DNA from 2 places in the Curtobacterium sp. AC272 genome. Region 1 is predicted to be linked to the other one. Evidence: riboswitches for the same ligand, from Rfam matches in the RefSeq annotation. Region 1 holds a riboswitch; the other holds the start of a gene.
What was found. A riboswitch is a leader RNA that binds a small molecule or an ion and turns the genes downstream of it on or off. The one in region 1 is predicted to bind thiamine pyrophosphate.
Positions count from the first base shown of each region.

Region 2: another riboswitch for thiamine pyrophosphate. It lies ahead of ACZZ0J_RS18405 (ECF transporter S component); the one in region 1 lies ahead of thiM (hydroxyethylthiazole kinase).

Region 1 is NZ_OZ409838.1:117,682-122,982, reverse strand. Features, by position in the region: gene ACZZ0J_RS00650 (GntR family transcriptional regulator) at 1-330, shown strand, start outside; gene ACZZ0J_RS00645 (MFS transporter) at 327-1,400, shown strand; gene ACZZ0J_RS00640 (hypothetical protein) at 1,406-1,570, shown strand; gene ACZZ0J_RS00635 (NUDIX domain-containing protein) at 1,576-2,505, opposite strand; TPP riboswitch at 2,588-2,683, shown strand; gene thiM (hydroxyethylthiazole kinase) at 2,672-3,544, shown strand; gene thiE (thiamine phosphate synthase) at 3,541-4,290, shown strand; gene thiD (bifunctional hydroxymethylpyrimidine kinase/phosphomethylpyrimidine kinase) at 4,287-5,301, shown strand, end outside.
Region 2 is NZ_OZ409838.1:3,578,311-3,583,611, forward strand. Features, by position in the region: partial or broken gene treY (malto-oligosyltrehalose synthase) at 1-76, opposite strand, end outside; gene glgX (glycogen debranching protein GlgX) at 73-2,307, opposite strand; gene ACZZ0J_RS18400 (hypothetical protein) at 2,437-2,757, shown strand; TPP riboswitch at 2,857-2,968, shown strand; gene ACZZ0J_RS18405 (ECF transporter S component) at 2,964-3,602, shown strand; partial or broken gene ACZZ0J_RS18410 (ABC transporter ATP-binding protein) at 3,644-4,108, shown strand; partial or broken gene ACZZ0J_RS18415 (hypothetical protein) at 4,564-4,758, shown strand; partial or broken gene ACZZ0J_RS18420 (CbiQ family ECF transporter T component) at 5,051-5,301, shown strand, end outside.

The DNA of each region.
Region 1 (5,301 bases):
GCGGACGTCACCCCGGGCCTCCAGGCCATGCTGACGGAGCAGGAGCAGGCGGTCGCGACGGGCGACGTCGACCGGTTCATCGAGGTCGACGCGGCGTTCCACGGTGCGGTGATCGGCGCGTCGCGGAACGCGATCGCGGTGCGCTTCGCGCAGACGCTCCGCGATCGACAGAACCGGCTCCGACACCAGCTGATGCGGGTGCAGCCGTCGCAGCTGCAGGCCTCGCTCGACGACCACCGAGCCCTCGCGGCAGCCCTGGCAGCGGGCGACGCGGCCCGCTACGCCGAGGTCCTGCACGCCCACGTCGCCTCGCACCGGGGTGCCCTGTGAGCGCGACGGGGAGCATCCCCACCACCGGCTCGCTGTCCGTCCCCTCGGCGCGCGTCATGCCCTGGGTCGCGGTGTGGGGCGCGGTGTTCGTCTGCTCGTGGGGCGGCAACCAGTTCTCGCCCCTGCTGCTCATGTACGAGGGCCGCGAGCACTACTCGTCGGTCGTCGTCAACGTCTTCCTGGGCGTCTACGTGCTCGGGCTCGCGCCGGCGCTGCTCATCGCCGGGTCGCTGTCCGACCGGCACGGCCGCAAGCCCCTCATGCTCGCCGCCATCGTGTCCGCCGTCGTCGGCAGCGGACTGCTCGCGCTCGGACCGCTCGGCCCCGGGTTCCTGGCGGCCGGGCGGCTGTTCTCCGGCATCACCGTCGGCATCGCGATGGCCGTCGGCAACAGCTGGGTCAAGGAGCTGTCACAGGGACGCTTCGACCCATCCGCCGACGCCGGGTCCGGTGCCCGCCGGGCCTCGCTGGCGTTCACGCTCGGTTCGGCATCCGGCGCACTGGTCGCCGGGCTCATCGCACAGTGGGGCCCGATCCCCGAGGTGCTGCCCTTCTTGGTCCACATCATCGTCGCCCTGCCCTTCGCCGTCGTCGTCTGGCGCACCCCCGAGACCAACCGTTCCGGCGGGGTCCCCGGTCCGTGGTGGCGCCAGCTGCGGGTGCCGAGCGCCGGGCACCGACGGTTCACCCGTGTGGTCCTCGTCACCGCCCCGTGGATCTTCGGCTCGGCGGCGATCGGGTACGGCTACCTGCCGACCCGGCTCACCGGGGCCACCGGTGCGTGGGGCCTGCTGTTCGCCACCGCCGCGACCGTCGTCGCCCTCGGGGTGTCCAGTGCGGTCCAACCGCTCGCGCGGCGCGTGCACTCGCTGACCTCGGCCCGCGGACTCACGACGGCCCTCGCGTGCATGACCGCCGGCATCGCCGTGGTCGTCGTCGCGATCGCGCTGCAGTCCGTCGTGGTCGGACTCGTCGCGAACGTCGTCATCGGCGTCGGGATCGGGCTCGCCCTGGTGTCGTCGCTGCTCGAGGTGCAGCGGATCGCGGGTCCCGCGACCTGGCCGGACTGACCGGGGTGTTCTACGCGGCGGCGTACGCGGGGTTCCTGGCGCCCGCCGTGATCGCGGCGATCGCGAACGTCGTGGCGCTGCCCGTCGTCCTCTGGGTGATCGTCGGGCTCGGTGTCGTGTCGTGGTGCGCGGTGCTCGTGTCGTCGCGGCGGTACCTGCCGACGGCGTAGCGCCGCTAGAACTGGTCGCGCAACCAGGACGGCCCGTGCACCACGGCACCGAGCGCCTCGACGCGTGCACGGAGCTCGCGATCAGCCGTGACGACCACGACGGGACCGTCCCCGGCCTCCACCGCGGCACGAGCGGCGTCCACGATGGCGTCGTCCCCCGAACCCGGCGCTGCGACGACGTCGAGTGCACGGGGCAGTGCACGGGGCAGTGCACGGGGCAGTGCGCCGTCCGACGACCCGGAGGCCGCCCGGGCTTCGCCCTCGAGCACCACGGTCCACCGCGGCCACCACCGGGCGAACGGCAGCGCCAGCACGTCGGCCGTCACCCCGGACGCGGCGAGCGCCGTCACCGACGACAGCAGGCGTGCGGCGGCTCCCGCGCGGTCCTTCCACCAGCCGTCGGGCACGCTGCCGACGACGTTCGCCGCGTCGACGACGACGTGCGGGGTGGTGGTGAGCGACGCTCGGAGCGCCGGCCACGACTTCCCGAACCCGGGGTGGAGCGGCAGGTCGTCGACCTCGTCGACGGGGATCCAGGACAGGGCGAGGCTCTCGCGGTCCGCGATCACCGGTTCGAACGGCCGAGCGGCACGCCCCACCACGGTCGTGTAGGTCCAGAACCCCAGGTCGAGCAGTGCCGTGTGGCGCAGGTCGACGCCGTCGTGGGGCACACCGGCTTCCTCGGCGGACTCGCGGAGCGCGCCGGTGACGGCGTCCTCGCCCTGGTGGCGTGCGCCGCCGGGGATGCCCCACGTGCCGCCGTGGTGGCTCCACTCGACGCGGTGCTGCAGGAGCACGCGTCCGGCGCCGTCGTCGACGAGCAGCCCAGCGGCGCCGAAGAGTCCCCAGGCCTTGGTGCCGTCGGGACCGACCGCCCAGGCGTCGCCGGGGTCGCGGGGGCCTGGTGGCGGTCCGGGAGGCGTGGAGTCTGGCACCCGTCAACCCTGTCACACGGGGCCGGACATGTGACCGGAGACGACGGGCCGTGGCAGGGCACGGCTGCTCGTGTACGGTGTCGATCGAGACACGGGGTGCCGCAACCAGCGGCTGAGATCACACCCGTCGAACCTGCTCGAGCTCGTACTCGCGAAGGGATCGTCCATGGAATCCGCTGCGCCCTCCCCTGCCTGGGCCCACCGAACCGCCGAACTGCTCGAGGCCGTCCGGGCCCGGAGCCCGCTGGTGCAGTGCATCACGAACACCGTGGTGCAGAACGTCACCGCGAACGTGCTGCTCGCCCTCGGGGCCTCGCCCGCGATGGTCGACGTCGCGACCGAGGCGGGACCGTTCGCCCGGGTCGCCGACGCCCTGCTGGTGAACACCGGCACCCCGCACGCCGAACCCCGGGTCGCGGCGCTCGAGGCCGCGCACGCCGCCCGCGACACCGGTACCCCCTGGGTGCTCGACCCCGTCGCGGTCGGCTCGCTGCCGGTGCGCACCGCCCTGGCCCGCGACCTGCTGGCGCTGCACCCGACGGTGCTGCGCGGCAACGCGTCCGAGGTCCTCGCCTTGCTCGGCACGTCGGCCGGTGGCCGCGGTGTCGACAGCACGGTGGGCACCGAGGACGCCCGTGCGGCTGCGGTCGACGCCGTGTCCGGTCAGGCGGCCGGGAGGCTCGTGGCCGCGGTGGCCGTGTCGGGTCCCGTCGACCTGTTGGTCGCGCCGGGCACGGGCGTGGTGCGGGTCGCGAACGGCACCGAGCTGTTGACGCGGATCACCGGGGGCGGGTGCGCCCTCGGTGCGGTCGTCGCCGCGTTCACGTCGGTCGCTCCCGACGACGCCGGTGCGGCCGCCGTCGCGGCGACCGCGGTGCACACGATCGCCGCGGAGCTCGCCGCCCGCGAGGCCGGCGGCCCCGGCACCTTCCAGCCGCTGTTCCTCGACCGGTTGGCGTCGCTCACCCCCGAGGGCGTCGTCCGCGAGGCCCGGATCACGGTCGAGGCCGAGCCCGCGTCCCTGGTGGTGCCGGCGTGAGCGGGCTGCGGGAGGACTTCGGCGTGTACCTGGTCACCGACGGCGCCCTGGCCGACCGGCACGGTGTCGGTGTGCTCGGGGTGGTCCGCGCCGCGGTGCACGCCGGGGTCCGGATCGTGCAGGTGCGCGACAAGGACGCCTCGGCACGGGACCTCCTGGCACTGACCGCTGCCGTGGCCGACGCCGTGGGCGACCGCGCCGCCGTGGTGGTCGACGACCGGGTCGACGTCGCCCTCGCCGCTCGGCACGCGGGACACCGGGTCGCGGGGGTGCACCTCGGCCAGTCGGACGTGCCGGTGACCGCTGCCCGTTCGCTGCTCGGGCCGGACGCACACGTCGGGTTGACCGCGAACACCCCGGAGCACCTGGCCGTCGTCGCCCGGCTGCCCCGCGGCACCGTGGACCTGCTCGGCGTCGGGGTCGTGCACCCCACCACGACGAAGGCCGACCACCCGCCGGCGCTCGGGCACGACGGGTTCGCCCGGCTCGCGGCGGCGACGGACGTGCCGTGCGTGGCGATCGGCGGGGTGACCCTCGACGACGTCGCGCCGCTCCGGGCAGCGGGCGCCGCCGGGGTCGCGATCGTGTCGGGCGTCTGCGCCGCGGCCGATCCCGGGTCCGCAGCGGCCGCGTACGTGGCCGCGTGGGGCCCTGGACCCGGCCACGGGGCGGAGCCGGGGCGGCCCGCGGCGGGCGATCCGTTCCTCCCGTCGGGGGCTTCGTCGCACCACGGGGCGGAGTCGTGAGCGTCCCGCGCGTGCTGGCCATCGCCGGGACCGACCCGACGGGCGGCGCCGGGCTGCAGGCCGACCTCAAGGCGATCGCGACGCACGACGGGTACGGCATGGGCGTGGTCACCGCCCTCGTCGCGCAGAACACGCACGGGGTGCGGTCGGTGCACGTGCCGGACGTCGCGTTCCTGCGGGAGCAGCTCGACGCGGTGTCGGACGACGTCACGATCGACGCCGTGAAGATCGGGATGCTCGGCACAGCACCGGTCGTCCGCGTCGTGACGGACTGGTTGCGGGAGCACCGGCCACCCGTGGTCGTCGTGGACCCGGTGATGGTGGCGACGAGTGGTGACCGGTTGCTCGACGAGGACGCCGCGTCGGCGATGGGTGCGCTGTTCGGACTGGCCGACCTGGTGACGCCGAACCGGGCCGAGTTGCAGGTGTTGGCGGAGCTGGCTGGGGCTCCGGCGCCTGCCTCGTTGTCGACGCTCGACGCTGCGCGGCTCGTGGCGTCGACGTGGGACGTGCTCGTGCTGGCGAAGGGCGGGCACGACGAGGGGCCGACCTCCGACGACGTGCTCGTGTCGCCGTCGGGGTCCGCTCGACAGTTCACCGCTCCCCGCGTCGCGACGGCCAACACGCACGGCACCGGGTGCTCCCTGTCGAGCGCCATCGCGACGCTCGCTGCCCGGCACGGGGACTGGGAACTCGCGGTCGGGGTGGCGAAGCCCTGGCTGACGGCTGCGCTGCGGGGAGCCGATGCCCTGGAGGTCGGGTCCGGCAACGGACCGATCGACCACGGCGCCGTGATCCGAGCGTTGCTGCCCGTGGTCCCCTCCACCGACGTGTGGTGGTCCGACGTCAGCGCCGTGCTGCAGGCCACGATCGAGTGCGGGTTCCTGGTCGGGCTGCGCGACGGGACGCTCGACGCGGACGTGTTCGCCGGGTACCTCGCGCAGGACGTGCACTACCTGCGGGCCTACGAGCAGCACCTGGCGGCGTTGGCGGCGAGCGCTGGCGGCGCTG
Region 2 (5,301 bases), 3.5 Mb from region 1:
CGAAGTCCGCCGACACCTGCAGCCGGTACGTCGAGACGGGCACGCGACGCCCGGCCCCCGTCGTGCCGGTCGTCATCGCGCGGTGCCGCTCGGTGCGGTGGAACCGGCCGGGTTGGCCGGGGTGACGGCGTCCTGCGGGGACCGGGGCTCGGGGGCGCCGTCGTGGTGCTGCACCTCGACCGGGGTGACCGAGACCTCGTGGTTCGGCTCGGCACGCAGGACGATCATCGACCGCGCGGGCACGTCGAGCGGTGTGCCCGCCTCGACGATCTCGTCGCGGGCACCGGGCTCGGCGGTGTCGATGCGGACCGTCCAGCCGGGTGCGTACTCCTCGGGCGGCAGCGTGAAGGTCACGACGTCGTCGTGGGCGTTGAAGTACGTGATGAACGCCACGTCGGTGACGCGCTCGCCGCGGGAGTCACGCCCGCGGATGCCGTCGCCGTTCAGGTACATGCCGACGCTCTTGCCGAAACCGGAGTCCCAGTCCTCCGGCGACATGGCGTCGCCCTCGGGCGTGAGCCAGACCACGTCGGGCAGCGGCTCGTCCTGACCACGGCGCACCGGGCGCCCGTTGAAGTACCGGGTGCGGCGGAACGTCGGGTGGTCGTGGCGCAGCTTGACGACGTCGGCCGTGAACTGGACGAGGTCGTCGTCCGCGGTGTCCCAGTCGATCCAGCTGAGCTCGGAGTCCTGTGCGTAGACGTTGTTGTTGCCGGACTGCGAACGGCCGAGCTCGTCACCGTGGGCGATCATCGGCACGCCCTGGCTGAGGAGCAGCGTCGCCAGGAAGTTCCGGCGTCGCTGGAGCCGCAGGGCGTTCACGGACTCGTCGTCCGTCGGGCCCTCGGCGCCGGAGTTCCAGGACCGGTTGTGGCTCTCGCCGTCGTTGTTGTCCTCACCGTTGGCGTCGTTGTGCTTCTCGTTGTAGGCGACGAGGTCGTACAGCGTGAAGCCGTCGTGGGCGGTGATGAAGTTGATGCTCGCCTTGGGCGTCCGGCCGTCGTGCTCGTACAGGTCGGCCGAGCCGGAGATGCGCGAGGCGAACTCACCGAGGGTCGACGACTCGCCGCGCCAGAAGTCACGCACGGTGTCGCGGTACTTGCCGTTCCACTCGGACCACTGGGGCGGGAAGTTGCCGACCTGGTAGCCGCCGGGGCCGACGTCCCACGGCTCGGCGATGAGCTTGACCTGCGACACGATCGGGTCCTGCTGCACGAGCTCGAAGAACGCGGACAGCCGGTCCACCTCGTAGAACTCGCGGGCGAGCGCCGAGGCGAGGTCGAAGCGGAAGCCGTCGACGTGCATCTCGGTCACCCAGTAGCGCAGGGAGTCGAGGATGAGCTGCAGCGAGTGCGGGTGCCCGACGTTGAGCGAGTTCCCGGTGCCCGTGTAGTCCATGTAGAACTTCTTGTCGTCGTCCACCAGGCGGTAGTACGCCGCGTTGTCGATGCCGCGGAACGACAGCGTCGGCCCGAGGTGGTTGCCCTCGGCGGTGTGGTTGTAGACGACGTCGAGCACGACCTCGATGCCGGCGCGGTGGAGCTCCCGCACCATCGTCTTGAACTCCTGCACCTGCTGCCCCTGGTCGCCCGAGGACGAGTACGAGGAGTGCGGCGCGAAGAAGCCGATGGTGTTGTAGCCCCAGTAGTTCGACAGCCCCTTGTCCTGCAGGGTCGAGTCGTTCACGAACTGGTGCACCGGCATGAGCTCGAGCGTCGTGATGCCGAGTCGCTTCAGGTGCTCGATGACCGCGGGGTGCGAGACGCCGGCGTAGGTGCCGCGCTGCTCTTCGGGCACGTCGGGGTGGGTCTCGGTGAGGCCCTTGACGTGCGCTTCGTAGATGACCGTCTCGCCGTAGGGCGTGCGCGGTGCGCGGTCGCCCTGCCAGTCGAAGAACGGGTTGATCACGACGCCCTTCATCATGTGCGCCGCGGAGTCGTCGTCGTTCGTCGAGTCCGGGTCGCCGAACGTGTAGGCGAAGAGCGACTGGTCCCAGTCGATCTCGCCGCTCGTCGCCTTGGCGTAGGGGTCGAGCAGGAGCTTCGACGGATTGCAGCGTGCACCGCTGTCGGGGTCGTACGGGCCGTGGACACGGAAGCCGTACTCCTGGCCGGGGCCGACGTTCGGCAGGTAGGCGTGCCAGACGTAGGCGTCGACCTCGACGAGGGGGATGCACTCTTCGTTGCCGTCGGTGTCGAACAGACAGAGTTCGACGCGCTCGGCGACCTCACTGAAGAGCGCGAAGTTCGTGCCGCTTCCGTCGTAGGTCGCCCCGAGCGGGTACGGGTTGCCGGGCCAGGTGTGCAAACGGTCCTCCAGGTGATGGTCGCGCCAACATATCGGTGACACCCGTCCGCGTCCGCAGACAAGCACCAGCTGTGTACCCGTGCGCGCGTGGCCCGGCCTGTGGAGGAACGGGCGAGTAGCGTCGCGCGCATGGCCAACATCGTCACGCAGATCGCAGACAAGGTACGCCCGATCGGCGTCTCCACGAACTACGGAGACCCCGTCGAGGTCGGCGACCAGACCCTCATCCCGGTGTCCCTCGGCTGGTTCGGCTTCGGGGGCGGCGGGGACGACGAGAACGGCGGCGGCGGTGGCGGCGGCGCGTCGATCCCGGTCGGCGCGTACATCCGTCGCCCCGGCAAGGACCTCGAGTTCGAGCCGAACCTCATCTCGCTCGTCGCGGTGAGCATCCCGCTCGTCTGGGTGACCGGCACCGTGCTCCGCAAACTGGTGCGCGTCCTGAAGAAGTAGCGACACATCGGACGGGAGGCCCGTGGCGGACCCGCCACGGGCCTCCCGTCCGATGTGTGGTCGCGACCCGTCACGCGGTCGCGACCACGTCTAGACTGCTGGGACACACACGGGAGTCCGGGACCGCCGGGCTGAGAGGGAGCGAGTGGCGCTCCGACCGTCGAACCTGATCCGGATCATGCCGGCGCAGGGAGGAGTCCAGCACCATGTCTTCTGGCACGTCATCAACCGTCCACACCGCCCCGCGGCGATCGCTGCGCTGGCGGGTCGTCGACATCGTCGTCGCGAGCGTGCTCGCGGTGGCGCTCGGCGTCGTCTTCCGGCTGTGGGAGTTCGGCTACGAACCTATCAGCGCCGTCATGGACCTCGTCCTCCCGGGGACGAAGGCCCTGTTCGGCGGAGTGTGGTTGCTCGCCGGGCCGCTCGTCGCGATCGTCGTCCGCAAGCCCGGGGCCGCGCTCTACGGCGAGATGGTCGCCGCGTCCGTCGAGGCGCTGTTCGGCACGCAGTGGGGGTGGCTGACCCTCGAGGCCGGACTGGTCCAGGGACTCGGTGCCGAGATCGTCCTCGCACTCTTCCTGTACCGCGTGTACCGGCTGCCGGTCGTCGTCCTGGCGGGCGCGGCAGCCGGTCTCGCGCTCGGCATCAACGACACCGTGCTGTGGTACCCGGGTCTCGACGCCGCGTTCAAGGTCGTCTACGTCGTGTGCGCGATCGTGTCCGGTGCCGTCATCGCGGGCGCCGGCTCGTGGCTGGTCGTCCGCGCGCTCGCACGCACCGGTGTGCTGTCCTCGTTCGCTGCCGGCCGGGAGCACAGCCGGCGTCGGCCGCGCGAACTGGTGTGACGGTGTCCGCTCCGTCATCGACGTCCCCGGACGTCGTCGGCGTGCTCGCCGCGCGCATCGCGTTCCGCGACTGGGGGTGGCGCTACCCCGAACGCGCCGAGTGGGCGGTCCGTGGCGTCGACCTCACCGTCGAGCCGGGGGAGCGGGTCGCGATCGTCGGGCCGTCCGGCTCCGGCAAGTCGACGCTGCTCCGGGCAGTGGCCGCCGTGCTGCCCGACGAACCCGACCCCACCGACGACACCGCTGCTTCCGTGCAGGGCTCGGTCCTGGTCGACGGTGCCGACCCCCGCGCGGTCCGCGGGCGTGTCGGCCTCGTCATGCAGGACCCCGAGGCGCACACCGTGATGTCACGGATCGGCGACGACGTGGCCTTCGGGTGCGAGAACCTCGGCGTCCCGCGCGACGAGACCTGGGCACGGGTGCGGTCGGCGCTCGCGGTCGTCGGGCTCGACCTGCCGCTCGACCGGTCGACCGCGATGCTCTCCGGCGGCCAGCGGCAACGACTCGCACTCGCCGGGGTGCTCGCGATGCGTCCGGGAGCCCTCGTGCTCGACGAACCCTGCGCGAACCTCGACCCGGCCGGCGTGGCCCAGGTGCACGACGCCGTCCGCGCACTGCTCGACGAGTCGGGGGCGACCCTGCTCGTGGTGGAGCACCGGATCGGCACCTGGCTCGACCTGGTCGACCGACTCGTGCTGCTCGAACCCGGCGGCGGGGTCGTCGCGGACGGCGCGCCTGCCGAGGTGCTCGCGCACCACGGCGCAGCGCTCACCGCGGCCGGGGTGTGGGTGCCTGGCGCCGAGCCCGAGCGTGGCGCGGCCCGCGGGCGGATCCGTGCGGCTGCGCGAACGGGCGAAATGCCCGGGTCGGCTGCCGGGGGACCGCGGCATTTCGCCCGCTCGGCGAAACGGCCGGAGAGGTGGCGGGCGACGAGATCCGTGCGGCTGCGCGAACGGGCGAAATGCCCGCGTCGGCTGCCGGGGGGACCGCGGCATTTCGCCCGCTCGGCGAGGGGGCGGGCACTGGGGCGGGCGCGCTGCTCGAGGCGCGGGATCTCGGGACCGCCCGGGGCAAGCGACAGCGGGTGGGCAGCGGGATCGACCTCGAACTCCGAGCCGGACAGGTCCTGGCTATCACGGGGCCGAACGGCATCGGCAAGTCGACGCTCGGCCTCACGCTCGCGGGGCTCCTGCCTCCGGTCGCGGGGAGCTCGCCGCCACGACGGACCTCGCCGCTGGCGTCCCGCCGGCGCCGCACACGTGGTCGAGCCGCGAACTCGCCGCCCGCATCGGCACCGTCTTCCAGGACCCCGAGCACCAGTTCGTCGCCGGCTCCGTCCGCGAGGAGGTCGAGGCCGGCCCCGCGCGATCGGCGTTCCGGACGTCGCTGGCCGGGCGGACGTGCTCCTCGGCGAGTTCGGCCTCGGCCACCTCGCCGACGCCAACCCGTTCACGCTGTCCGGCGGCGAGCAGCGGCGGCTCGCCATCGCCGCGGTCGTCGCCGCCCGGCCGCCGGTCGTCGTGCTCGACGAACCGACCTCCGGGCAGGACCGGTCCACGTGGGATGCCGTCGTCCGGCACCTCGGAGCGCTCGCCGACGCCGGCACCACCATCGTCGCCGTCACGCACGACCGCGACCTGATCCGGGCGCTCGACGCCGACGAGGTCGTGCTCGCGGCGGACGGCGCCCGGCGTGTGGA